DNA from 3 places in the Mesorhizobium sp. M0522 genome. Region 3 is predicted to be linked to each of the others. Evidence: predicted binding sites of a transcription regulator. Region 3 holds the regulator's gene; each other region holds the start of a gene.
The links. Region 3 encodes LexA, which represses DNA repair genes until DNA is damaged. Its sites were predicted from a motif close to TGTTCNNNNTGTGTTCNG; they were not measured.

Region 1 (7,803 bases), on a different contig from region 3:
AGATGCGGGCGATCATCGGCCCCAACGGCGCCGGAAAGACGACGATGATGGACATCGTCACCGGCAAGACGCGGCCCGACGCGGGTGAAGTTTTCTTCAACGGTGAGGTCGACCTGACCAAACACGACGAGGCCGAAATCGCCATGATGGGCATCGGCCGTAAATTCCAGAAGCCGACCGTCTTCGAAAGCCACACGATCGAGGACAATCTGATGCTGGCGCTGAAAGGCCCGCGCTCGATCTTCCCGGCACTGTTCCATCGTCGCTCGGCCGCGGACGTGCGGCAGATCGACGACATCCTCGGCATCATTCGGCTTGGCGACAAGCGTGACGAACTCGCCGCCAATCTGAGCCACGGCCAAAAGCAATGGCTCGAGATCGGCATGCTTCTGGCGCAGGATCCGAAGCTGCTGCTGGTCGACGAACCGGTTGCCGGCATGACCGACGCCGAGACCGAGGAAACCGCGCGGCTGCTCAGGGACATCGCGCGCGACCATTCTGTCATCGTCGTCGAGCACGACATGCATTTCGTGCGCGAGCTCGGCGTCAAGGTCACCTGCCTGCACGAAGGCTCGGTGCTTTCCGAGGGCAGTCTCGACTTCGTTTCGGCCGACGAGCGCGTCGTCGAAGTCTATCTGGGGAGATGAACATGGTCTGGCGCGTTCCGTTCCATCATTTCGACCTTTCGTTCTTCACGCGTTGGAGAAAACGCTGACCGTGCTCGAAGTCTCCAATGCCACGCTGCACTACGGGGCTGCCCAGGCGCTGCGCGGCGTCTCGCTGAAGGCCGGCGCCGGCAAGATCACCTGCGTGCTCGGCCGCAACGGCGTCGGCAAGACCAGTTTGATGAGATCGATCGTCGGCCATCACCGGCTGACGAGCGGAAGCGTTGCCTTCGAGGGGAAGGCGCTCGACCGGAGCGCGGCGTATGATCGCGCCCGGTCGGGCATCGCATTCGTGCCGCAGGGCAGGGAGATATTTCCGCTGCTTACGGTGCGGGAAAACCTCGAATCGGGTTTTGCGCCGTTGAAGCGCGCCGATCGCAACATTCCCGGTCACGTCTTCGAATTGTTTCCGGTGCTGAAGCAGATGCTCGCGCGCCGCGGCGGCGATCTTTCCGGCGGCCAGCAGCAGCAGCTTGCCATCGGCAGGGCGCTGGTGATGCGGCCGAAGCTGCTGGTGCTCGACGAGCCGACCGAAGGCATCCAGCCGTCGATCATCAAGGACATCGGCCGCGCCATCCGCTATCTGCGCGACCAGGCCGGTATCGCCGTGCTTCTGGTCGAACAATATCTCGACTTCTGCCGGGAATTGGCCGACGAGGTCAACATCATGGACCGCGGTCAGATCGTCCATACCGGCCCCGCCGAGGATCTCGACCGGGCGGACGTCCGCAAATTCCTGACTGTCTGAATTCTTATTGATTCCGTTACTTTGCAACTCTGGCGCGCTGCAGATTGCGTGCTAGATTTTGCTTGGCCTTGGTGAGTCGGCCGCTTTCCGTACCAGTTTCAACTTGGCAGATCAGGGGAAGGCGCGGCCCGCGTCGGCACGCTTGCGCGCAAGCCCTTCCAGCGATCTGTTGTCGTCCAACATTTCGGGTGCTTGGGAGCCAGGGCCAGTCAATGGAGCGCTATGTCGAGGACTACCAGAAACGACGGCTCACGGAGCGCGTCGATATCCTGACAGCCATCAACATTCTGAAATCGCAGGGGTATGACCACGACGAACTCATCGCGGAGATCACCAAGGTCTTCTATGTCGATCTCGATGCTTTCAACGAGATTGTCAGGGTTGATCGGCGTCCGGACGAGCGCGCCGCATAGCCGGTAATTGAGGACCCGGCCAGGCAGACCACCGACAGCGGGGGCGTCAGCCTGCGACCCGCTTCATCAGCGCGATGGCGCCGAATGGAGCGCGGACCTTGCCCTCGGTGATGAAGTAGACGAACACGTCGCGTGGCTTGACCGGCGCGTCGGTTGAAGGAGCGACACGCGGCAGGTCGGCCGGCACCTTGCCTTCCGCCCAGGTTTTTGCGCGCGCCGCCCATTCATCGAGCGCCTTTGGCGTGTAGCAATCGGGATTGTCGTCGCTGCCGGTCTGCAGCCGCGCATAGATGAAATCGCCGGTGACGTCGGCAATCCCCGGATATTTGGCGTGGTCGGCATAGACGATGGCGGCCTTGTGCTTTCGCGCCAAGGCGGCGAACTCCGGCACGACGAAGCTGTCGTTGCGCACCTCGACCGCATGGCGCAGCGCAACGCCGTCCTGCTTTTCCGGCAACAGCTTGAGGAAGGCCTCGAAATCGTCCGGGTCGAATTTCTTGGTCGGCGCGAACTGCCACAGGATCGGCCCGAGCTTGTCGCCAAGTGCCGCGACGCCCGACCCGAGGAAGCGCATGATCGATTCCCCGGCCTCGCCGAGCACGCGGCGGTTGGTGACGAAGCGGTTGCCCTTCAGCGAATAGACGAAACCATCCGGCGCCTCGTTGGCCCATTTGACGAAGGTCGGCTCCTTGAAGCTCGAATAATAGGTGCCGTTGACCTCGATAGTGAGCACCTGCCGGCTGGCATAATGCAGTTGCTTGGCCTTCGACAATTTGTCCGGGTAGAAGGACGTGTCCCACGGCTCGAAGGTCCAGCCGCCCATGCCGGCGCGGATTGTTCCTGATTGAGTCATGGTCGTCCTCCCGGTTTGCAGAAAAGGATCACGCGATGGCGGTCGTCTCGACGGCTTTCGCCATGTCGACGATCGTCCATCCTGGCCGATATGGATTGGGCCGGCGACCCGTTTCGCGAAAGCCGTAGGCCTTATACAACGAAACGTTCCGTTCCATTCTGGCATTGGTGTAGAGTCGGATTTCCGGCAAGCTCCACAAGCGCGTCTGTTGCTCGGCCCAGTCGAGCAGCCCGATGCCGAAACCCTTGCCCTGAAAGGCGGGCGCAACGGCGACGCTGAAGATCATTGTATGGTCCGCATGTCGTTCGAGAACGATCAAGCCGGCCGGCTGTCCGTCCTGCTCCGAAAGCCAGACCTCGCCGCGTTCTATGCGCGGCGCATAGTCCTCGGTGACGGGGATCGGCGGTGCGCCGAGCAGGGCAGTGTAGGGCGCGTAGGCGTCGGTGGTGAGCGAGATCACCATGGGGAGATCATCGGCCCGAGCGGCTCTCATGATCAAAACTGGCCCGCGCCGGCAGCGGCCGCAATCACCTTGTCCATGCCGGCCGCTATCGCGGCGACGGCATTGCGACTGGCGTCGCCCAAGCCGTGGCGCTCGGCGAGCCAGTGCGCGTCATTGTAGGAGAGCCAGACCTTGCCTTGCTCGTCCTCCCAGGCCAGTGCCTTGACCGGCAGATCGATGCCGGCAAGCTGCCGGTCCTGCATCAGCGGCGTGCCGCCTTTCGGGTTGCCAAAAATCAGAAGCTGGGTCGGACGCAGAGAAGCTTCGACACTGCGCGCACCGGCGGCGTGGTCAATGCGGGCGAAGACCAGCAATCCTGCACGTTCCACAGTCCCGACCAGGCGATCGATCGTTTCGGCCACGCCGAAGCGGCTTTGGACCGTGATGAGACCGTTCTTTGCCATCACTCCGCCGCTTCGCGCTTGCCTCCGGGGCGCCGCTCCAGCAATTCCCTCAGGAACTGCCCGGTATAGCTGCGTTTTTCGCGAACGATGTCCTCAGGCGTGCCGGACGCTACCAGCTCGCCGCCGCCGTCACCACCTTCGGGGCCAAGATCGAGCACCCAGTCAGCGGTCTTGATCACCTCTAGATTGTGCTCGATGACAACGACCGTGTTGCCCTGGTCGACCAGCTCGTGCAGCACTTCAAGCAGCTTGGCGACGTCGTGGAAATGCAGGCCGGTGGTTGGCTCATCGAGAATGTAGAGCGTCTTGCCGGTCGCCTTGCGCGACAGTTCCTTGGCAAGCTTGATGCGCTGCGCCTCGCCGCCCGACAAAGTCGTTGCCTGCTGGCCAACATGGATGTAGCCGAGGCCGACCCGTTTCAGCGTCTCCAGCTTGTCGCGCACACCGGGCACGGCGGCGAAGAAATCGACGCCTTCCTCGACCGTCATGTCGAGAACGTCGGCGATTGATTTGCCCTTGAACAGGACGTCGAGCGTCTCGCGGTTGTAGCGCTTGCCGTGGCAGACGTCGCAGGTGACGTAGACGTCGGGCAGGAAGTGCATCTCGATTTTGATGACGCCGTCGCCCTGGCAGGCCTCGCAGCGGCCGCCCTTGACGTTGAACGAGAAGCGGCCCGGCTGGTAGCCGCGCGCCTTGGCCTCCGGCAGGCCGGCGAACCAGTCGCGGATCGGCGTGAAGGCGCCGGTATAGGTGGCAGGGTTGGAGCGCGGGGTGCGCCCGATCGGCGACTGGTCGATATCGATGACCTTGTCGAGGAATTCCAGCCCCTCGATTCGGTCATGCTCGGCCGGATGCTCGCGCGAGCCCATGATGCGGCGCGACGCCGCCTTGAACAGGGTCTCGATCAGGAAGGTCGACTTGCCGCCGCCGGATACGCCGGTGACGGCGGTAAACGTGCCGAGCGGGATTTCGGCGGTGACGTTCTTCAGATTGTTGCCGCGCGCGCCGACGACCTTCAGCCGGCGGTTCTTCTTGGCCTCACGCCGCACTGCCGGCGTCGCCACTTCCAGCTCGCCCGACAGATATTTACCGGTGATCGAAGCGGGCGTCGCCATGATCTGCTGCGGCGTGCCCTGGGCGATGATGTGGCCGCCATGGATGCCGGCCGCCGGGCCGATATCGACGACGTAGTCGGCATGCAGGATGGCGTCCTCGTCATGCTCGACGACGATGACCGTGTTGCCGATGTCGCGCAGATGCTTCAGCGTGTCGAGCAGGCGGGCATTGTCGCGCTGGTGCAGGCCGATCGACGGCTCGTCGAGCACATAGAGCACGCCGGTCAGGCCGGAGCCGATCTGCGAAGCCAGCCGGATGCGCTGGCTCTCGCCGCCCGACAACGTGCCGGAGTTGCGCGACAGCGTCAGATAGTCGAGACCGACATCGTTGAGGAAGCGCAGCCGCTCGCGGATTTCCTTGAGCACGCGCACCGCGATCTCATTCTGCTTGTCGTTGAGCGATGCAGGCAGGTCGGTGAACCACTGGTCGGCCTTGCGGATCGACAGCTCGGTGACCTCGCCAATGTGCTTGCCGGCGATCTTGACCGCGAGCGCCTCGGGCTTCAGCCGATAGCCGCGGCAGGCCGGGCAGGGCGTGGCCGACATGAAGCGCTCGATCTCCTCGCGCATCCAGGCGGATTCGGTTTCCTTCCAGCGGCGCTCGAGGTTGGGGATGACGCCCTCGAAGGTTTTCGTCGTCTTGTAGGAGCGCAGGCCGTCATCGTAATGGAAGGTGATTTCGCGCTCGCCGGTGCCGTGCAGGACGGCTTGCTTTGCCTCCTCGCTCAAATCCTTGAACTTGTCGCCGAGCTTGAAGCCATAGGCAACGCCCAGCGCTTCCAGCGTCTGCGCATAGTAGGGCGAGCTCGACTTCGCCCAAGGGCTGACGGCGCCGGCGCGCAGCGAGACATTCTCGTCGGGCACGACCAGGCTGGCATCAATGGCGCGTTGGCTGCCGAGCCCGTCGCAGGTCGGGCAGGCGCCGAACGGATTGTTGAAGGAGAACAGCCTGGGCTCGATCTCGGGAATGGTGAAGCCGGACACCGGGCAGGCGAACTTTTCCGAGAACAGCATGCGTTCATGCGTCTCGTTCTTCGATTTGTTGACCGAATCCTCGCCGGTCTGGCTGGCGTCGAGCGGCTTGTCGGCAAATTCCGCCACCGCCAGCCCGTCGGCCAGCTTCAGCGCGGTCTCGATGGAATCGGCGAGCCGCGTCGCCAGATCGCCGCGCACGACGATGCGGTCGACGACGACGTCGATATCGTGCTTGTACTTCTTGTCCAGCGCCGGCACGTCGGCGATCTCATAGAAGACGCCATCGACTTTGACGCGCTGAAAACCCTTCTTCTGCAGCTCCAGCAGTTCCTTGCGGTACTCGCCTTTGCGGCCGCGCACCATCGGCGCCAGAATGAACAGCCGGGTGCCTTCCTCGACAGCAAGCACCCGGTCGACCATCTGCGAAACCGTCTGGCTCTCGATCGGCAGGCCGGTGGCCGGTGAATAGGGTACACCGACGCGGGCGAACAAAAGCCGCATATAATCGTAGATCTCGGTGACGGTGCCGACCGTCGAGCGCGGGTTCTTCGAGGTGGTCTTCTGCTCGATGGAGATGGCCGGCGACAGGCCGTCGATCTGGTCGACGTCAGGCTTCTGCATCATTTCGAGGAATTGCCGTGCATAGGCCGAAAGGCTCTCGACATAGCGGCGCTGGCCCTCGGCATAGATGGTGTCGAAGGCAAGCGATGACTTGCCGGACCCCGACAGGCCGGTCATGACGATCAGGCTGTCACGCGGCAGATCGAGATCGACATTCTTCAGATTGTGTTCGCGTGCCCCGCGAATGGAGAGATATTTATGGTCGGCCATCGCCGGTCGCCGCCTCAGAATCTGGAATTCGTGGGATGGGCGGGTTTTCCCGACCACCCCCTATGTAGGCAATTTCGCCGCCTTTTCGAGAGACGCCACAACTCTCGACCAAAGCGTTTAACCGCCTTTCGCGCGAACGGGCAAGCGGAAAGAACAAAGGCCGAACACGCTCCTGACAAAAGCTGCCCGTGGGGCCGGCTTCCCAAAACGTCTCGCGATCACATTTTTCGGTAATCGGCTATTCAAGGTTGACGTCCCTGCACCGTGGGGGCAGACTCCAGACGTCAACGAAGCCGGCCGTCTTTCGATGGCCTCGCGGCCTGGGGCTAGCCTGCGAGACGCCGCGGGTTATGCGATGAGCGCTTCGACGACGACAGTCGCAACCAACAGAAGGAGAGCAGAGGCATGACTCCACCGGATTGTTCGTTGAGGCTCCACGTGTCGCTGGAGCCGCGGCAGGTATAAGTGGCCAGGGTCAGGCGTTTTCGCTGCCCGCCAAACGGACCTGCTGATCCCCATAAAATCAGAGACTGCTAGTCGGATCGTCGGCTGAATGCCGCGAAGCATCCGAAATAAAATGCCGGCAGTACACTCCCGGCAATTTGGATTTCAGATCCAAGAAGCCCCGTCAGTTGCAAACGCAATGGCGGGGCTGTTCGTTTGAAGCGCAATATTTGTGGTTCACACCAGGCGAGCTTAGCGGCTGGAGGGCCTGATCCCGCCGGTAGCGACATCGATGGTGATGCTACCGGAAATCCGAACGTCGGTATCGCCAATCTTGAAGGTGCCGTTGCCGCTGCCTGGAGCCATATCGTCAGGCTCAGGCCGCGGCGCTGGCTCGGCGATGCGATAATCGCTGGTCACACCGGGCAGGGCGCCCTTTTGCGAAGACATCGAATTATCTTGGGCAAGTGCCATACCCACCAGCATGTTCGTGCCGGCTACGGTAGCGATAGCAAGGCATAACAGGCTGGACGAGCGGCTGGGGGTCATCGCCGGACTATAGTGCCGCGATAGCGGCAAGACCAGACCGATGTCGCTGAAATTGCGGGCGCTCAATCGCGTCAGTTCCGTCCGCCGGCCCGGCTCGTTCATGCGGCCTGCTTGCGAGTGTCGAAAACATGGTCGACGAGGCCCCAATCCTTGGCCTCCTGCGCGGTCATGAAAAAGTCGCGGTCGAGCGTGCGTTCCACTTCTTCGTAGGTGCGGCCGCAATGGCGGGCGTAAAGATCGGTCATGCGCCGCTTGGTGCGAAGGATGCCCTCGGCATGGCGCTGGATATCGGAGGCTTGGCCCT
Region 2 (7,803 bases), on a different contig from region 3:
CGAAGCCCATACAAACCGTGGAGACCGGGCAGCTGATATACTGCATCGTATCGTAGATCGCGAAACCGCTGGTCACCACGCCACCCGGCGAGTTGATGTAGAGCGAGACCTCCTTGTCGGGATTGTCGGATTCCAACGACAGAAGCTGGGCGCAGACCAGCGCCGAGGTGCCGTCGTCGATCGCCCCGTTGATAAAGACGATGCGCTCGCACAGCAGCCGCGAAAAAATGTCGAAGGCGCGTTCGCCGCGGCTCGACTGCTCGATCACCATTGGCACCAGATTGGCAAGGCCGCTCATCGGTTCTCTCCGTTGACTGTTGTCGTTCAGGCCGCGCGCAGGAAGAGGCGCGGCGTGTTTGCGGCGATCTGCTTGTGTCTGGGAGTGCGCGCTTCAAACGAAAGCCGGCAACCGGCGCCTGCCATCGCGATCTCCGGCACTGCTGCCCGAGCAAAACCATCATGGACGATGCGCAGATGCGTGCCGCCGGAAACGGTGCGGTCGAGCGTAAAGGTGACGATGCTGTCCACAGGGCTGTCGTTCATTGGGCTGTCCACCGGGCTGCCGGGCGGCGCCTGCGTATCATCGGGCGCCGGCCGCTCCCGCCAGGAATAGCGCAGCAGCCGTCCGGGATCCGCGTCGAGGATTTCGCACTCGATCGGCGCATTCGGCGCTTTAAAGGCAAAGCGGTTGCCGATTTCGGGCTTGATGTCGTTCGGCATCATCCAGGCCGCGAGCAGGTCCGGCACCGTCAGCGCCCGCCACACCTTTTCCGGCGGCTCGGGCAGCTCGCACTCGAACTCGATCTTGTCTGCGGCCATTTCGGCGCGTTCTTTGCCTCGGCTGGTCATTGGTCCATGTCCTTCAAAACCGTCTTGAGCCTTTCGATGCGCTCTGGCCAGAACGCACGGTAGCGTTCGATCCAGCCGAGCAGTGGCGCGAGCCCCTTCGGATCGACGCGGTAATAGGCGTTGCGACCGGCCCGGCGCTCGACCACGAGGCCGGCGCCGCGCAGCACTGCGAGATGTTGCGATACCGCCGGCTGCGATACCGGTATGCCAGTGCGCAGTTCCGACACCGTCATCTCGCCGTCGGCGAGCCGCTCATAGACGGCGCGACGCGTTGGATCCGCTAGTGCCCGAAAAATGTCTGCTTCGATCATGCCGAAAGCATAAGTCAATGCTTATCGGTTTGGCAAGCCGTGTTTTTTAAGACAGGCGGTGTTTTTTAAGACAGGCGAGGTTTTACAAACTCGCTGGAAGCCAGCGTCTCACCATGTCGGGGGATCCGTTGAACGTCGCCTCGAAAACTGGTGACGCGAGCACAGCATGAATATGAAGCAATTCGGAGCCGACGTTTCGGAAGCCATGTTGCCTGTGCGCGGCAACAACAAGCGACTGTCCGGCAGTCAAGACGAGATGCTCTTCGTCGATCCACATCTCGGCTCTGCCAGCGATGACGGTAAGCACTTCCTCGACGGGGTGCCAATGTGTCGGGGCGCCAACCGCGGGTTCGACCCATTGTTCGAATATGCAAAGTTGAGTTGCGCCGTTGCAGGCCGAGACATGCATGCGGGTCTTTACTCCCGTCCGCCATTCTTCTTGCGGCTGATCGTCATGCTCGACCATCTTCATTGAGTTCGCCTCGATCTCAGGGTTCGTGGAAATTCGACGCCAAGACACTACTTGTTACTGACATCTATTGACAGCGCAGGGCCTGTACTATAGAACGAAAAGAGAACAAAAACGTTGTGGGAAAAGGCAGCGACGGCAGGCAGGGATTATCCATAGCCTGTAAGGTGCGGCGACAAAAATTTGGTTTCGGATGAGCGCGGAGAAGTGTCATGGCGGGTAGCGTCAACAAGGTCATTCTGGTGGGCAACCTCGGGGCGGACCCTGAAATCCGCCGTCTGAATTCGGGTGACCCGGTTGTCAACATCCGCATCGCGACGTCGGAAAGCTGGCGCGACAAGACATCCGGAGAGCGCAAGGAAAAGACCGAGTGGCACAATGTCGTGATCTTCAACGACCAGATTGCCAAGGTGGCCGAGCAGTATCTGAAGAAGGGCATGAAGGTCTATGTCGAGGGCCAGCTGCAGACGCGCAAATGGCAGGACCAGACCGGCAATGACCGCTATACGACCGAAATCGTGTTGCAGAAATTCCGCGGCGAGCTGCAGATGCTCGATGCGCGGGGCGAGGGCGGCGGCCAGGTCGGCAACTATGCCGGTGGTGGTGCGAGCCGCGGTTCCGATTTCGGCCAGTCCGGCCCGGGCGAAAGTTTCAATCGCGGTGGCGCCAACAAGGGCGGCGGCGGTGGTTCGTCGCGCGAGCTGGACGACGAAATCCCGTTCTGATTTTTCGGGGCGGACTGCCCTTGCGGCGAAAAGCGCCGGCACCTTGGCCACGAAATGGCGTCCCGAAAATCTGTCTTGGATTTTCGGGACGTTGTGCGTTTGAGCGGTGAAAGGACGTATCAGGTGAAGGCAAGGGTCAAATGGGTCGAGGAGCGCACTTTCGTTGGCGAGTCCGCCAGTGGGCACAAGCTGGTGCTAGGCACTGCGTTCGGGCCGGAGGGCAAGACGCCGGGGCCGAGCCCAATGGAACTGGTGCTGATCGGCACTGGCGGCTGCTCGGCCTATGACGTGGTCCATATCCTCGAAAAGGGGCGCGAGGCGGTCGAAGATTGCGTGGTCGAACTCGATGCCGACCGTGCAGAAGCCGATCCCAGGGTGTTCACCCGCATTCACATGCATTTTGTCGTCAAGGGCCGGGCGCTATCACATGACAAGGTGAAGCGGGCGATCGGGCTTTCGATCGAGAAATACTGCTCGGCCTCGGCAATGATGGCCAAGACTGCCGAGATTACCCACGACTTCGAAGTCATTGAAACGACAGCGAAGTAGGGCTGTTCCTACGTCGCCATCAGCGCCTTGATGCCGTCGGCGACGAACTGTACGGCGAGCGCCGCCAGGATGACGCCGAGCAGCCTTGTCAGGATCGAACGGCCGGTTTGGCCGAGGATACGGTCGATGCGCTCTGACAGCACGAACACCAGGTAGGTGATGACGAGGCAGATGGCGATGATGCCGACAAGGGCTGTCTGCGCGCCCAAACCCTGAAACGAGCTTGAGAGCAGGACGGTCGCCGAAATCGCGCCGGGACCGGCAATAAGCGGGATCGCCAGCGGAAAGGCGGCGATGTTGTGGATCATGTCCCTGGTGATGGCGACGTCGCCGATCTTCTCCTTGCGGTCCTGCCGGCGCTCGAACACCATTTCGAAGGCGATGAAGAACAGCAGAAAGCCGCCGGCGACGCGGAAGGCCGGCAGAGTGATGCCGAAGACTGACAGGATCGACGCGCCGGCGATTGCGAACAACGCCATTACCAGGAAGGCGATGACCGAGGCGCGCACGGAGACCTGGTTGCGCTCCTCGCGGTTCATGCCGCGGGTCACGGCGAGGAAGAGCGGCGCCAGGCCGGGCGGATCGATCGTCACCAGTATGGTGACGAAGGCGTTGAACAGGCTGTCGAAGCTCGGCATGCTGGCCCTCCCCGCCGGCAAAGCCGGATAACGGGATTGGTAAAGCAAAGCGGAGCCAGTGGAAACCGTGCGGATCAGGGGCTGACGGCCCGGCGCGCCAGAAACTCGACTTCGAGACGCCAGGTGGCGCCGTCGTCCTGTGAGCGTTCGCCCAGCCAGCGGAACGAATTTTCGGTGATGCGCGAAAAGCTCCAGCGCACAGCAGATCCGGTGCCGTCTGCGCCTTGCTGGATGATGGTGTCGCCCTCGGCACGGCCGAGCTGGCGGCTGTAGTACTGATTGCGCGGATCGCTCCAGAAGATGTGCCAGGCGTCAACGCCGGGATCGTAGACGCGCAACGTTGTGCCATAGAAGGTCCATTTGCCGAGCGAGGGCGAGGGGCCGGCGTCACGGGCAGGCAGGATCCATACGTCCTGGATCGCGCGGCCTTCGAGCGCCCAGCCGAAATGCACTTCGCCGCGCCCGGTCAGCACCTGACCGTCCTCGAGATGGCGCGTGGCGTCGAACGTCCAGGCGCCGACGAAGCGGCCATAAAGATCCAGTTTCTCGGCAAGGGCCGGTACGGGCCCTTCGCTATGCAGGGCCTTGGCAAAGGAATTGGACATGGCTTCGCTCTCATCTTGTCAGGAGGGCAAGCATAGAGGCCGACAGGGGTTCTGTGCTTGGGAAAAGTTGCTATGTTTCGGCGATGACGACGAGCGCGCACAGGCTGGCGTCGGGCCGAGGCTGGCAGGTGTCGGATGTCATCTGCACCGCCAGCGCCGCCGACAGGCCATTCGAGGAGGAGCATCGGGATTTCTGCGTTGCCGCCGTAACCAACGGCACCTTCCGCTATCGTGCGCGCGAGGGCACGGCGATGCTGGCGCCGGGCGCGCTCCTGCTCGGCAATCCCGGCACATGCTATGAATGCGGTCACGAGCATGGCGCCGGCGACCGCTGCCTCTCCTTCCATTTCGGACCGGCCTATATGGAGCGGATCGTCGCCGACGTGCCGGGCACGAAGACGCTCGATTTCGGCACGCCGCGCCTGCCGCCCTTGCCGGCGCTGGTGCCGCTGCTTGCCGAAGCGGAGGCGGCGCGCGAGATGGCCGACACCGGCGCGTTCGAGGAACTCGCCCTGCGCATTGCCGGTGCCGCGGTGACAGCGGCTTGTAGCGCCACGGATCGGGGACGGACGCCGAGCCGCCGTGACCAGAAGCGTGTTGCCGAAGCGGTGCGGCGCATCGAAGTCGATGCCGACCGGCCGATCTCGCTTGCCGAACTCGCCGACGAGACCGCCACCAGCCCTTACCATTTCCTGCGCACCTTCCGGCACGTCGCCGGTATGACGCCCTACCAATTCCTGCTGAGAGCGCGGCTGCACAGGGCAGCCGTGCGGCTCCGGACGTCGGATCAGACGATTTCGGCGATTGCCTTTTCGGCGGGATTCAACGATCTATCAACCTTCAATCGTCGTTTCCGGCGGCTGATGGGCGAGGCGCCGGGTACTTATCGCGCCCGCCGGCGACGCCCGTGAAAGGGTGCCACGGCCATATCGTCGCAATTGGTTTATCCTTTTGAATTTGCCGCTAAAAACCACACTGGAAAACTGCCGCGATTGTTGGAGTTTCAGGCTGGCTTCCTATATAAGCACCAAGTGATTCCTGATTAGATTGTGATCCGATTTGACCGACCAAAAGACACCGCGCGGCGCCGACGGCGGCCCCACCGGCATCGAGCCGATATCCATCATCGAGGAGATGCAGCGCTCCTATCTCGATTACGCCATGAGCGTGATCGTCAGCCGCGCGCTGCCGGACGTGCGCGATGGCCTCAAGCCGGTGCATCGCCGCATCCTCTACGCCGCCTATGAGAGCGGCTATCACTGGAACCGCAAATATGTGAAATCGGCACGCCCGGTCGCCGACGTGATGGGTAAATACCATCCGCATGGCGACGCCTCGATCTACGACGCTTTGGTGCGCATGGCGCAGGATTGGTCGCTGCGCGTGCCGCTGATCGACGGGCAGGGCAATTTCGGCTCGATCGACGGCGATCCGCCGGCGGCGATGCGCTACACGGAATCGCGGCTGACCAAGGTCGCGCATGAGTTGCTGGAAGACATCGACAAGGACACAGTCGATTTCCAGGACACTTACGATGCGTCCGGCAGCGAACCGAAAGTCCTGCCGGCGCGCTTCCCGAACCTGTTGGTCAACGGCTCCGGCGGTATCGCCGTCGGCATGGCCACCAACATCCCGCCGCACAATCTGGGCGAGGTCTGCAACGGCGCCATTGCCCTCATCGATAATCCGGCGATCGACCTTCCGGCGCTGATGGAGATCATTCCGGGACCGGATTTCCCGACCGGCGGCATCGTGCTTGGCCGTTCCGGTATCTACAGCGCCTATTCGACCGGCCGCGGCTCCATCGTCATGCGCGGCCGCGTCAACGTCGAGGCGCGCGGCAACGATCGGGAATCGATCGTCATCACCGAGGTTCCCTATCAGGTGAACAAGGCGTCGATGATCGAGAAGATGGCCGAGCTGGTGCGCGACAAGCGCATCGAGGGCATTTCCGACATTCGCGACGAGAGCGACCGGCAGGGCTACCGCGTCGTCATCGAACTGAAGCGCGACGCGGTCGCCGATGTCATTCTCAACCAGCTTTACCGCTTCACCCCGCTGCAGACATCCTTCGGCGCCAACATGGTGGCACTGAACGGCGGCAAGCCGGAATTGCTGACTCTGACCGACATGCTGAAGGCGTTCGTCGCCTTCCGTGAGGAGGTGATCAGCCGGCGCACAAAATTCCTGCTGCGCAAGGCGCGCGACCGCGCCCATGTGCTGGTCGGCCTTGCCATCGCTGTTGCCAACATCGATGAAGTCATCAAGCTGATCCGCAGCGCTCCGGACCCGCAGACGGCGCGCGAGCAGTTGATGGAGCGGCGCTGGCCTTCGGGCGACGTGGAATCGCTGATTCTTCTGATCGACGACCCGCGCCATCGCATCAACGAGGACGGTACCTACAATCTCTCCGAGGAGCAGGCGCGCGCCATCCTCGAACTGCGCCTGCAGCGCCTGACCGCGCTCGGCCGCGACGAGATCGCCGACGAGCTGAACACGATCGGCGACGAGATCAAGGACTACCTCGACATCCTCTCGTCCCGCGCCCGCGTCCAGCAGATCGTCAAGGACGAGCTCATCGCCGTGCGCGACGAGTTCGGCACGCCGCGCCGCACCGAGCTCGCCGAGGGCGGGGCGGACATGGAAGACGAGGACCTGATCCAGCGCGAGGACATGGTCGTCACGGTCAGCCATTCCGGCTACATCAAGCGCGTGCCGCTGTCGCTCTACCGGGCGCAGCGCCGCGGCGGCAAGGGCCGCTCCGGCATGTCGACCAAGGAAGAGGATTTCGTCACCCGGCTGTTCGTCGCCAACACGCACACGCCGGTGCTGTTCTTCTCCTCGCGCGGCATCGTCTACAAGGAAAAGGTCTGGCGCCTGCCGATCGGCAACCCGCAATCGCGCGGCAAGGCGCTGATCAATATGCTGCCGCTCGAACAGGGCGAGCGCATCACCACGATCATGCCGCTGCCGGAGGATGAGACGAGTTGGGGCGAGCTCGACGTCATGTTTGCCACCACGCGCGGCACCGTACGTCGCAACAAGCTGTCGGACTTCGTCCAGGTCAACCGCAACGGCAAGATCGCCATGAAGCTGGACGAGGAAGGCGACGAGATCCTCGGCGTCGAGACCTGCACCGACAATGACGACGTGCTTTTGACGGCAAGTTCCGGCCAGTGCATCCGCTTTCCGGTCAGCGACGTACGCGTCTTCCAGAGCCGCAATTCGGTCGGCGTGCGCGGCATTGCGATGGCCGATGGCGACCGGGTGATCTCGATGGCGGTGATCGAGCATGTCGATGCGCCGCCGGCGGAACGTGCCGCCTACCTCAAGCGGGTGGTGGCCGAACGCCGGCTCGCTGCTGACATTGCGGCCGGCGAGGAGGAAGAAATCCAGCTCACCAATGAAGAGGTCGGCGAAGAGGCGGAGCTTTCCGACGACCGCTATGAGTTCCTCAAGGCGCACGAGCAGTTCGTGTTGACGGTGACGGAATATGGCTACGGCAAGCGTTCATCGTCCTACGATTTCCGCCTGACTGGCCGTGGCGGCAAGGGTATTCGCGCCACCGACGTCTCGAAAACGGCCGAAATCGGCCGCCTGGTGGCGACCTTCCCGGTCGGCAACGACGATCAGATCATGCTGGTTTCGGATGGCGGC
Region 3 (7,803 bases):
CTTCTTGCGCACCGCCGTCATGTCGACATCGTTCCAGATGTCAAGCGCGCCCTTCAGCGTGCGCATCGACAGGACCGGCTGGGTGCCGCACAGAAACCGGCGGATGCCGGTGCCGGCCGCATAGCCTGGCTCGAAGGCGAAGGGCCGTGCATGGCCCCACCAGCCGGTGAGCGGCTGCTGGATGTCGGAAAGATGCCGCTCAGCCGCATAGATGAAGGCAGGCGCGCCCGGGCCGCCATTCAGATATTTGTAGGTGCAGCCAACGGCAAAATCGGCGTTTGCCTTGTCGAGCTCGACTGACATCGCGCCGGCGGTGTGGCAGAGATCCCAGACGATCATCGCCCCGGCTTCCTGAGCCCTGCGCGTCAGCGCCGGCATGTCGCGCAGTTCGCCCGACTTGTAGTTGACGTGGTTGACCAGCACCACGGCGGTGCGTTCGTCGATCAGCTCTTCGATGGTCGGCGCGTCGATCCCCGAGAGGCGCAGCAGCGTATCTTTTCGCGTCGAAACCACACCCTCAGCCATGTAGAGGTCCGTCGGAAAACTATCGCCCTCGGCGACGATGACCTGCCGCTCCGGTCGCATGGCCATGGCGGCGTGCAGCAGCTTGTAGATGTTGACCGATGTCGTGTCGCAGACCACCGTCTGGCCGGCCGCGGCACCGATCAGGCGCCCGAGCTGGTCGCCAAGTTCAAGCGGCATGTTGAACCAGCCGGCCGTGTTCCATGCGCGGATGAGATCATGCGACCATTCTTCGGTCGCGGCCTTGTGCAGTTCATCGAAAGCGGCACGTGAAGCAGCTCCTAGCGAATTGCCGTCGAGATAGATCACTCCTTGCGGCAACACGAAGCGGTCGCGCATCGCGCGCAGCGGATCTGCGGCATCCATCGCCTTTATGGCGGCGAGATCGGGAATTCCTGTCATGATGTGCCTGCTCCCCCCAAAAATTCAACGCAACGCCGGACACGCATCGACTGTTCTTCCATCACCTGGTTGCGCGCAGCAAGGCTCCACCGGCGAGAAGCAGCCTGACCAGGCGACTGGAAACCAGGAGTTAACCCGAGGTTGGCGTTTTGAGTTCGTTTCGTTCACGGTGCATTGACCGAACCGCGCAGTCGATACGGGTTCAATTCCGTGCCCTTTGCCGACCGACGGCCGATGTCAGTGCTGCCTTCTGGGAAGCCAGAAGGCGCAAACGAAAGCAGAATCAAGGGGATGACGCTCGCGACGGTGAAAATGCGGCATTCCGGTAGGGGCGTGGTTTGTTTCCCAAGCCTTAACGCATTCATTAAACTTTAAACAGTTGCGGAACACAACTGGAACAGATAGTGTTTGTTCTGGGTTTGTTTTTCTGATTCTGTTGGGGGTCGCTATGCTGACACGCAAACAACACGAACTGCTTATGTTCATCCACGAAAGGTTGAAGGAAAGCGGTATTCCGCCCTCCTTCGACGAGATGAAGGAGGCGCTCGACCTGGCTTCCAAATCGGGAATCCATCGGCTGATTACGGCGCTGGAGGAGCGCGGCTTCATTCGCCGTTTGCCCAACCGGGCCCGTGCGCTGGAGGTGCTGCGCCTGCCTGACTCGATCGCCCCCGGCCTCAATGCGGCACGCAAGTTCTCGCCGAGTGTCATCCAGGGTAGTCTTGGGCAAGGCGCCCCTCGGCAGGGCAAGCCGACATCGTCGCGCGTCCCTGCAGCCGGCAATGACGACGATGTCGTCGCCGCCGTTTCGATCCCGGTGATGGGCCGCATCGCCGCCGGTGTGCCGATCGACGCCATCCAGCACCAGACGCATTCGATTTCGGTGCCGCCGGATATGATCATGGGCGGCGAGCATTATGCGCTCGAGGTCAAAGGCGATTCGATGATCGAGGCCGGCATTTTCGACGGCGACACGGTGATCATCCGCAATGCCGATACGGCGAGCCCCGGTGAGATCGTGGTGGCACTGGTCGACGAGGAGGAAGCGACGCTGAAGCGGTTCCGCCGCAAGGGCGCCTCGATCGCCCTGGAAGCCGCCAATCCGGCCTACGAGACGCGCATCTTCGGACCAGACAGGGTCAAGGTGCAGGGCAAGCTCGTCGGACTGATCCGCCGCTACTGAGCTCCGCCCTTGGCGCCGGCTTTGGGGTTGTCGGCCCTGCGGTATGGCGGCAGGCCCCGTGCCGCGCGTGAAAATTTCCGCTGCACGTGCCAGGGCCGGTATGATTTTTCGACCGCGAAACGGATTTCGGCGCGCGTTGCCGCTTGTGGATCGAAGTAGACGGCGGCACTTCCCGCGCGCGCCAGTTGCCGTTTGGTGACGACGAGGACCAGCCGGTCGTGGTAGCAGGGGTTATGGGCGGTGGCGTCGTCGATGACGATCAAGCTGGCAAAGGCGCAGGCTGGCCGCGCAGTATCGCGGTCCTTGGCTTGCGCGATGATCGCGCCGGATGGATGCCTGGCAAGGCAGAGGCCGTCCGTGCAAATGAACGGCATGCCCGGCGGTAGGTCGGCCGGATCGGCAATGTCGAATTGCGGGTCGTTCTTTCCAGGTGTTTCCGGCGCGACGATAGCCTCTGATGTGAGCGCGCGTTTCCAGTTGTCGATGGTGAACTCATTCGGGCGTGCCCGGTTGACCGCGAGTTCACCGCTGCCGATCGGCAGCGCGACCAGCCGTGCGTCCTCCGAGACCAATACGTCGGGTATGCGTGTCTGCGTTGTCGTCAGCAAGCCGGCGAGCGCAAAAGGAAGTGCCGCCAGCCGCAACCAGGTCGTCGCCATGCTGGCAATGACGAGGGCGATCGTCACCAGAAGGACGGATCTCAGCGAAATCAGCCCGACCGCATCGATCGGCGAGCGCTCCGAGATCCACCCGGACAGGGCGATCATCGCCGTCAGCCCCTTGCCCATGACATAGAGGAAAGGGCCATCCGCACCGAACGGCATCGCCAGCGCGCTGAGAACGGCGAAGGGCATGACGACCAGTGAGACGATGGGCATGATGGCCAGATTGGCGAACAGGCTGAGCGGCGCCACGCGCTGGAAATGCCATATGGCGAAAAGCGCCGTGGCGCTCCCTGCAATGATCGAGGTCATCGCCAGACCGCACATGCCCAGCAGGACCTTTCGAGTGGCAAAGCGTAGCGGCGACAGCCGCGGCAGCGGCGTGGTGGCCCTGCCGGCGCGGTAATCGGACCAGCCTGCATAGGCGCCGACAAGGGCCGCCGTCGCGGCGAAGGACATCTGGAAACTCGGACCGACCACCTCGTGCGGCGACACCAGGATGACCGCGATGGCCGAGATCGCCAGGTTGCGCATGGTGAGCGCGGCCCGGTCGAACAGCACGGCGATAAGCATCACCGCCAGCATGATGAAGCTGCGTTCGGCCGCCACGACAATGCCGGAAAAGACGAGGTAGGCCGCAATCGAAAAAAGCGCGGCGGCCGCGGCATATTTCTTGACCGGCCGTCGCGATGAGAAATCGGGAAACAGCGCAAAGGCACCCCGCAGCAGCGCCATGATGGTGCCGGCGACCAACGCCATATGCAGCCCCGAGATGGAGATGATGTGGTAGATGCCGGTGCGCCGCATCGCTTCGTTGATCTCCTCGGGAATGCCGGCGCGCACGCCGACGATCAGCGCAGCAGCAATCTCGCCCTCGGCACCGCCGATGCGGCTGCGGATATGGTCGGCGATAGATTCGCGCGCGTCTTCGATCGCGGAAGAAAGCTGCGCGCCAAGCGGCATGCTGCCCGACGACACGACTTTCGGATTGCCGAGAAAAAAGCCGCTGCCGCCGATACCGGCGAAATAGCTGTCGAAGGAGAAATCATAGCTGTCGGGCCGCACCGGGCCGGTCGGCGGCAGCAGCCGCACATAGCCGGTGATCTCGGAACCGGCGGTCAGCTCAGCCGGTATCTTCATCGCCGAAACGCGGACCCGTTCCGGCATGTAGCGCAGTGTCGGCCTGGCGGTTGAGGTCACATCGATTGTCAGCCTGATGCGGCCGCTCGCCATGGGCTCGTACGATACGACGCGACCCGTCAGCCGCGTCGAGATTTCGGAACCGAGCATATGCGTTCCGACACGCCATGTCTCGAACTTGGCGGCAAGTACGCCAAGCGCGCAGAGCAGCGCCACCATGAAGCACAGGCGCGTCCTGGGCCATGACCGCGAGACGACGGCACAAAGGGCCGCGAGGAGCGCGATTGCGATCGGCTGTGGAAAGGCCGGCTCCACCGACAGCCCGAAATATACGACCACCCCGCATGCGAGGAACACCGGCACCAGCAGGAAGGCGATGCCGCGGTCGAGTTCCAGGCCGGCTGCCGAGGTTATGCTGTTGCGGATACGGGACGGTGACGGGAGGCGGAAACGCCTGGGCAGGCGTACGATGGGCTCGCCCGCGGGCACGAGAACCGTTGCTGGGTCGCTGGCCGGCAGCGACGGAGCATCGAAGCGCGGAGCGGGTAGCAATGCCGGTGCCGGCAGGACAGGCGGGGGTGCGGCAAACAGCAAGCGTTCGCTGACGCCGCTGCCAACGTCCTCGCCCTCGCCCGCACCACGGCCTCGCACAGCCATCGGGTCTGCCCCTTGCGCCCTCGACCTCCTATGCTACATGAACGCGCGACGCGCGAAAGTCCGCAAACCCACTTCCTTCGCCCGCCTGAGAGTTCCATGCCCGATAAGGTCGTCACCCGTTTTGCCCCCTCGCCCACCGGCTATCTGCACATTGGCGGCGCGCGCACGGCGCTGTTCAACTGGCTGTATGCCAAGCACACAGGCGGCACGATGCTGCTGCGCATCGAGGACACCGACCGCGAGCGCTCCACCGATGCGGCAAGCGCGGCCATTCTCGACGGGCTTTCCTGGCTTGGCCTGACATGGGACGGCGAGCCGGTGTCGCAATTCGAGCGTGCGCCGCGCCATCGCGAGGTGGCCGAGGAGCTCGTTCGTATGGGCAAGGCCTATTATTGTTATGCGACGCCTGCCGAACTAGAGGCAATGCGCGAGAGCGCACGCGCCAAGGGGCTGCCTCCCCGCTATGATGGACGCTGGCGCGACCGCGACCCGTCGGAGGCGCCGCCCGGCGCCAAGGGGGCGATCCGCATCAAGGCGCCGACAGACGGCGAGACGGTGGTGCATGACCGCGTCCAGGGCGACGTGCGCTTTCCCAACAAGGATCTCGACGATTTCATTATTCTGCGCTCGGACGGCAATCCCACCTACATGCATGCCGTCGTCGTCGACGATCACGACATGGGCATCACCCACATCATCCGCGGCGACGATCATTTGACCAACGCCGCACGCCAGACCGTAATCTATCAGGCCATGGGCTGGGAGGTGCCATCGATGTCGCATATCCCGCTGATCCACGGTGCCGACGGCGCCAAGCTGTCGAAGCGGCACGGTGCGCTTGGCGTCGAAGCCTATCGCGCCATGGGCTACCTGCCGGATGCGCTGCTCAACTATCTGGCGAGGCTTGGCTGGAGCCACGGCGACGATGAGATCATGTCGATCGCCGACATGATTGCATGGTTCGACATTGGCGACGTCAACAAGGGCGCCGCCCGTTTCGACTTCGCCAAGCTCGAGGCGCTTAACGGCGTGCATATGCGCCGGATGAACGACGCGGCGCTGCTCGACATCTTCGTCGCCACTCTGCCGTATCTTGAAGGCGGCCCGGCAATCGCCGCGCGCCTCGACGACAGACGCAGGGCGCAACTGCTTGCCGCTTTGCCGGGCCTGAAGGAGCGCGCCAAGACGCTGGTCGAACTTGTTGAAGGGGCTGCATTCCTTTTCGTCGAGCGGCCGCTGCCGGTCGACGAAAAGGCGGCGGCGCTGCTCAGCGGTGAGGCGCGCACGATCCTGCGGGGCGCTCATGCGGCACTAGCCACGGTTTCGGAGTGGTCTGCCGCCTCAGCCGAAGCCGCGATCCGCGACTATGCGCAGGCCGCCGGCCATAAACTCGGCGCCGTGGCCCAACCTTTGCGCGCCGCGCTCACCGGCAAAAGTACCTCGCCAGGTGTCTTTGATGTGCTTGCCGTGCTTGGCCGCGAGGAAAGCCTGGCGCGGATCGCTGATCAAATCGATTAGCAAACTGGCCCAAGAAGATTGGCATTGAAAGGTGTGTTTCGCAGTGCAACATTGGGTCTTGGCCTAATCTGCCGCGCAGATTCAATTGCGGGCGCAAATGTGCGTATTCCGATGCTTTTGACGTGTTGGGTTCAGATATTTTGCCTTTGCCGGCCTGAGGAAACAAAAAGGAGTTTGCTATGACCGAACCTGCGACAAAAATGGAATTTGGCGGCAAAACCCAGGCATCGACGGCCAAGCTGGAACTCGGCGGCAAAACCCATGAATTCAAGATACGAAGTGGTTCGGTAGGACCTGACGTCATCGACATCGGTTCGCTCTACAACACCGCCGGCGTCTTTACCTACGATCCCGGTTTTACGTCGACGGCGAGCTGCGAATCGGAAATCACCTTCATCGATGGCGATGCCGGCATTCTTTTGCACCGCGGCTACCCGATCGACCAATTGGCCGAGCACGGCGACTTCCTCGAAGTCTGCTATCTCTTGCTCTATGGTGAACTACCGACCAAGGCGCAGAAGGACGATTTCGACTACCGGGTGACGCGCCACACCATGGTGCATGAGCAGATGTCGCGCTTTTTCACCGGCTTCCGCCGTGATGCGCATCCGATGGCGGTGATGTGCGGCGTGGTCGGCGCGCTGTCGGCCTTCTATCACGATTCCACCGATATCTCGGACCCCTATCAACGCATGGTCGCGTCAATGCGGCTGATCGCCAAGATGCCGACGATCGCGGCGATGGCCTATAAATACCACATCGGCCAGCCATTCATTTACCCGAAGAACGAGCTGAATTTCGCAGCCAATTTCCTGCATATGTGCTTCGCCGTGCCTTGCGAGGAATACAAGATCAATCCGGTGCTGGCCCGCGCGATGGAGCGCATCTTCATCCTGCACGCCGATCACGAACAGAACGCCTCGACTTCGACCGTCCGCCTGGCCGGCTCGTCGGGCGCCAATCCTTTTGCCTGTATCGCTGCCGGCATCGCCTGCCTGTGGGGTCCCGCACATGGCGGCGCCAACGAGGCAGCCCTGAACATGCTGGGCGAGATCGGTCATGTCGATCACATCCCGGAATTCATTGCGCGCGCCAAGGATAAGAACGATCCGTTCCGATTGATGGGATTTGGCCACCGCGTTTACAAGAATTACGATCCGCGCGCCAAGATCATGCAGAAGACCGCGCACGAGGTCCTGGGCGAGCTCGGCATCAAGGACGATCCACTGCTCGACATCGCCATGGAGCTGGAAAGGATCGCACTGACCGATTCCTATTTCATCGAGAAGAAGCTCTATCCGAACGTCGATTTCTATTCCGGCATCACGCTGAAGGCGCTGGGCTTTCCCACCACCATGTTCACCGTGCTGTTCGCGGTCGCCCGCACCGTCGGCTGGATCGCGCAGTGGAAGGAGATGATCGAGGACCCGCACCAGAAGATCGGTCGCCCGCGCCAGCTCTATACCGGCGCGCCGGAACGGGACTACGTGCCAATCGCGAAGCGGTGAAGGTGGTGAATGGTGAATGGTGAATGGTGAATGGGAGTAGCGAAGCGTCGCTCCCTGTCCATAGAAACCACTATTCACAATTCACTATTCACAATTCACTCACTTCCTCACCATCCCCATCACCACACCCGCGGCTATCTCGCCTGACGGCTCGTCGGTTGCCATACGCCTGGCGATTTCGGCAAAACCGTCCTTCTGCCAGGTGCGGTAG

Region 1: a site for LexA is predicted at 6,656-6,673, ahead of uvrA (excinuclease ABC subunit UvrA). Genes of this name have one in related genera too.
Region 2: a site for LexA is predicted at 1,723-1,740, ahead of NKI58_RS20820 (single-stranded DNA-binding protein). Genes of this name have one in related genera too.

Annotation. Positions count from the first base shown of each region.
Region 1 covers NZ_JAMYQW010000020.1:46,827-54,629, forward strand. The annotation lists gene urtD (urea ABC transporter ATP-binding protein UrtD) at 1-647, shown strand, start outside; gene urtE (urea ABC transporter ATP-binding subunit UrtE) at 718-1,413, shown strand; gene NKI58_RS20770 (hypothetical protein) at 1,626-1,826, shown strand; gene NKI58_RS20775 (DUF72 domain-containing protein) at 1,873-2,679, opposite strand; gene NKI58_RS20780 (GNAT family N-acetyltransferase) at 2,708-3,178, opposite strand; gene NKI58_RS20785 (DUF302 domain-containing protein) at 3,175-3,585, opposite strand; gene uvrA (excinuclease ABC subunit UvrA) at 3,585-6,506, opposite strand; gene NKI58_RS20795 (hypothetical protein) at 7,203-7,601, opposite strand; gene NKI58_RS20800 (ATP-dependent Clp protease proteolytic subunit) at 7,598-7,803, opposite strand, start outside.
Region 2 covers NZ_JAMYQW010000020.1:54,732-62,534, forward strand. The annotation lists gene NKI58_RS20800 (ATP-dependent Clp protease proteolytic subunit) at 1-298, opposite strand, end outside; gene NKI58_RS20805 (SRPBCC family protein) at 325-849, opposite strand; gene NKI58_RS20810 (ArsR/SmtB family transcription factor) at 846-1,160, opposite strand; gene NKI58_RS20815 (cupin domain-containing protein) at 1,243-1,632, opposite strand; gene NKI58_RS20820 (single-stranded DNA-binding protein) at 1,842-2,354, shown strand; gene NKI58_RS20825 (OsmC family protein) at 2,478-2,903, shown strand; gene NKI58_RS20830 (MarC family protein) at 2,912-3,541, opposite strand; gene NKI58_RS20835 (hypothetical protein) at 3,616-4,146, opposite strand; gene NKI58_RS20840 (helix-turn-helix transcriptional regulator) at 4,230-5,057, shown strand; gene gyrA (DNA gyrase subunit A) at 5,206-7,803, shown strand, end outside.
Region 3 covers NZ_JAMYQW010000024.1:11,451-19,253, reverse strand. The annotation lists gene kynU (kynureninase) at 1-924, opposite strand, end outside; gene lexA (transcriptional repressor LexA) at 1,373-2,107, shown strand; gene NKI58_RS22955 (ComEC/Rec2 family competence protein) at 2,101-4,566, opposite strand; gene gltX (glutamate--tRNA ligase) at 4,663-6,084, shown strand; gene gltA (citrate synthase) at 6,264-7,592, shown strand; gene lpxB (lipid-A-disaccharide synthase) at 7,692-7,803, opposite strand, start outside.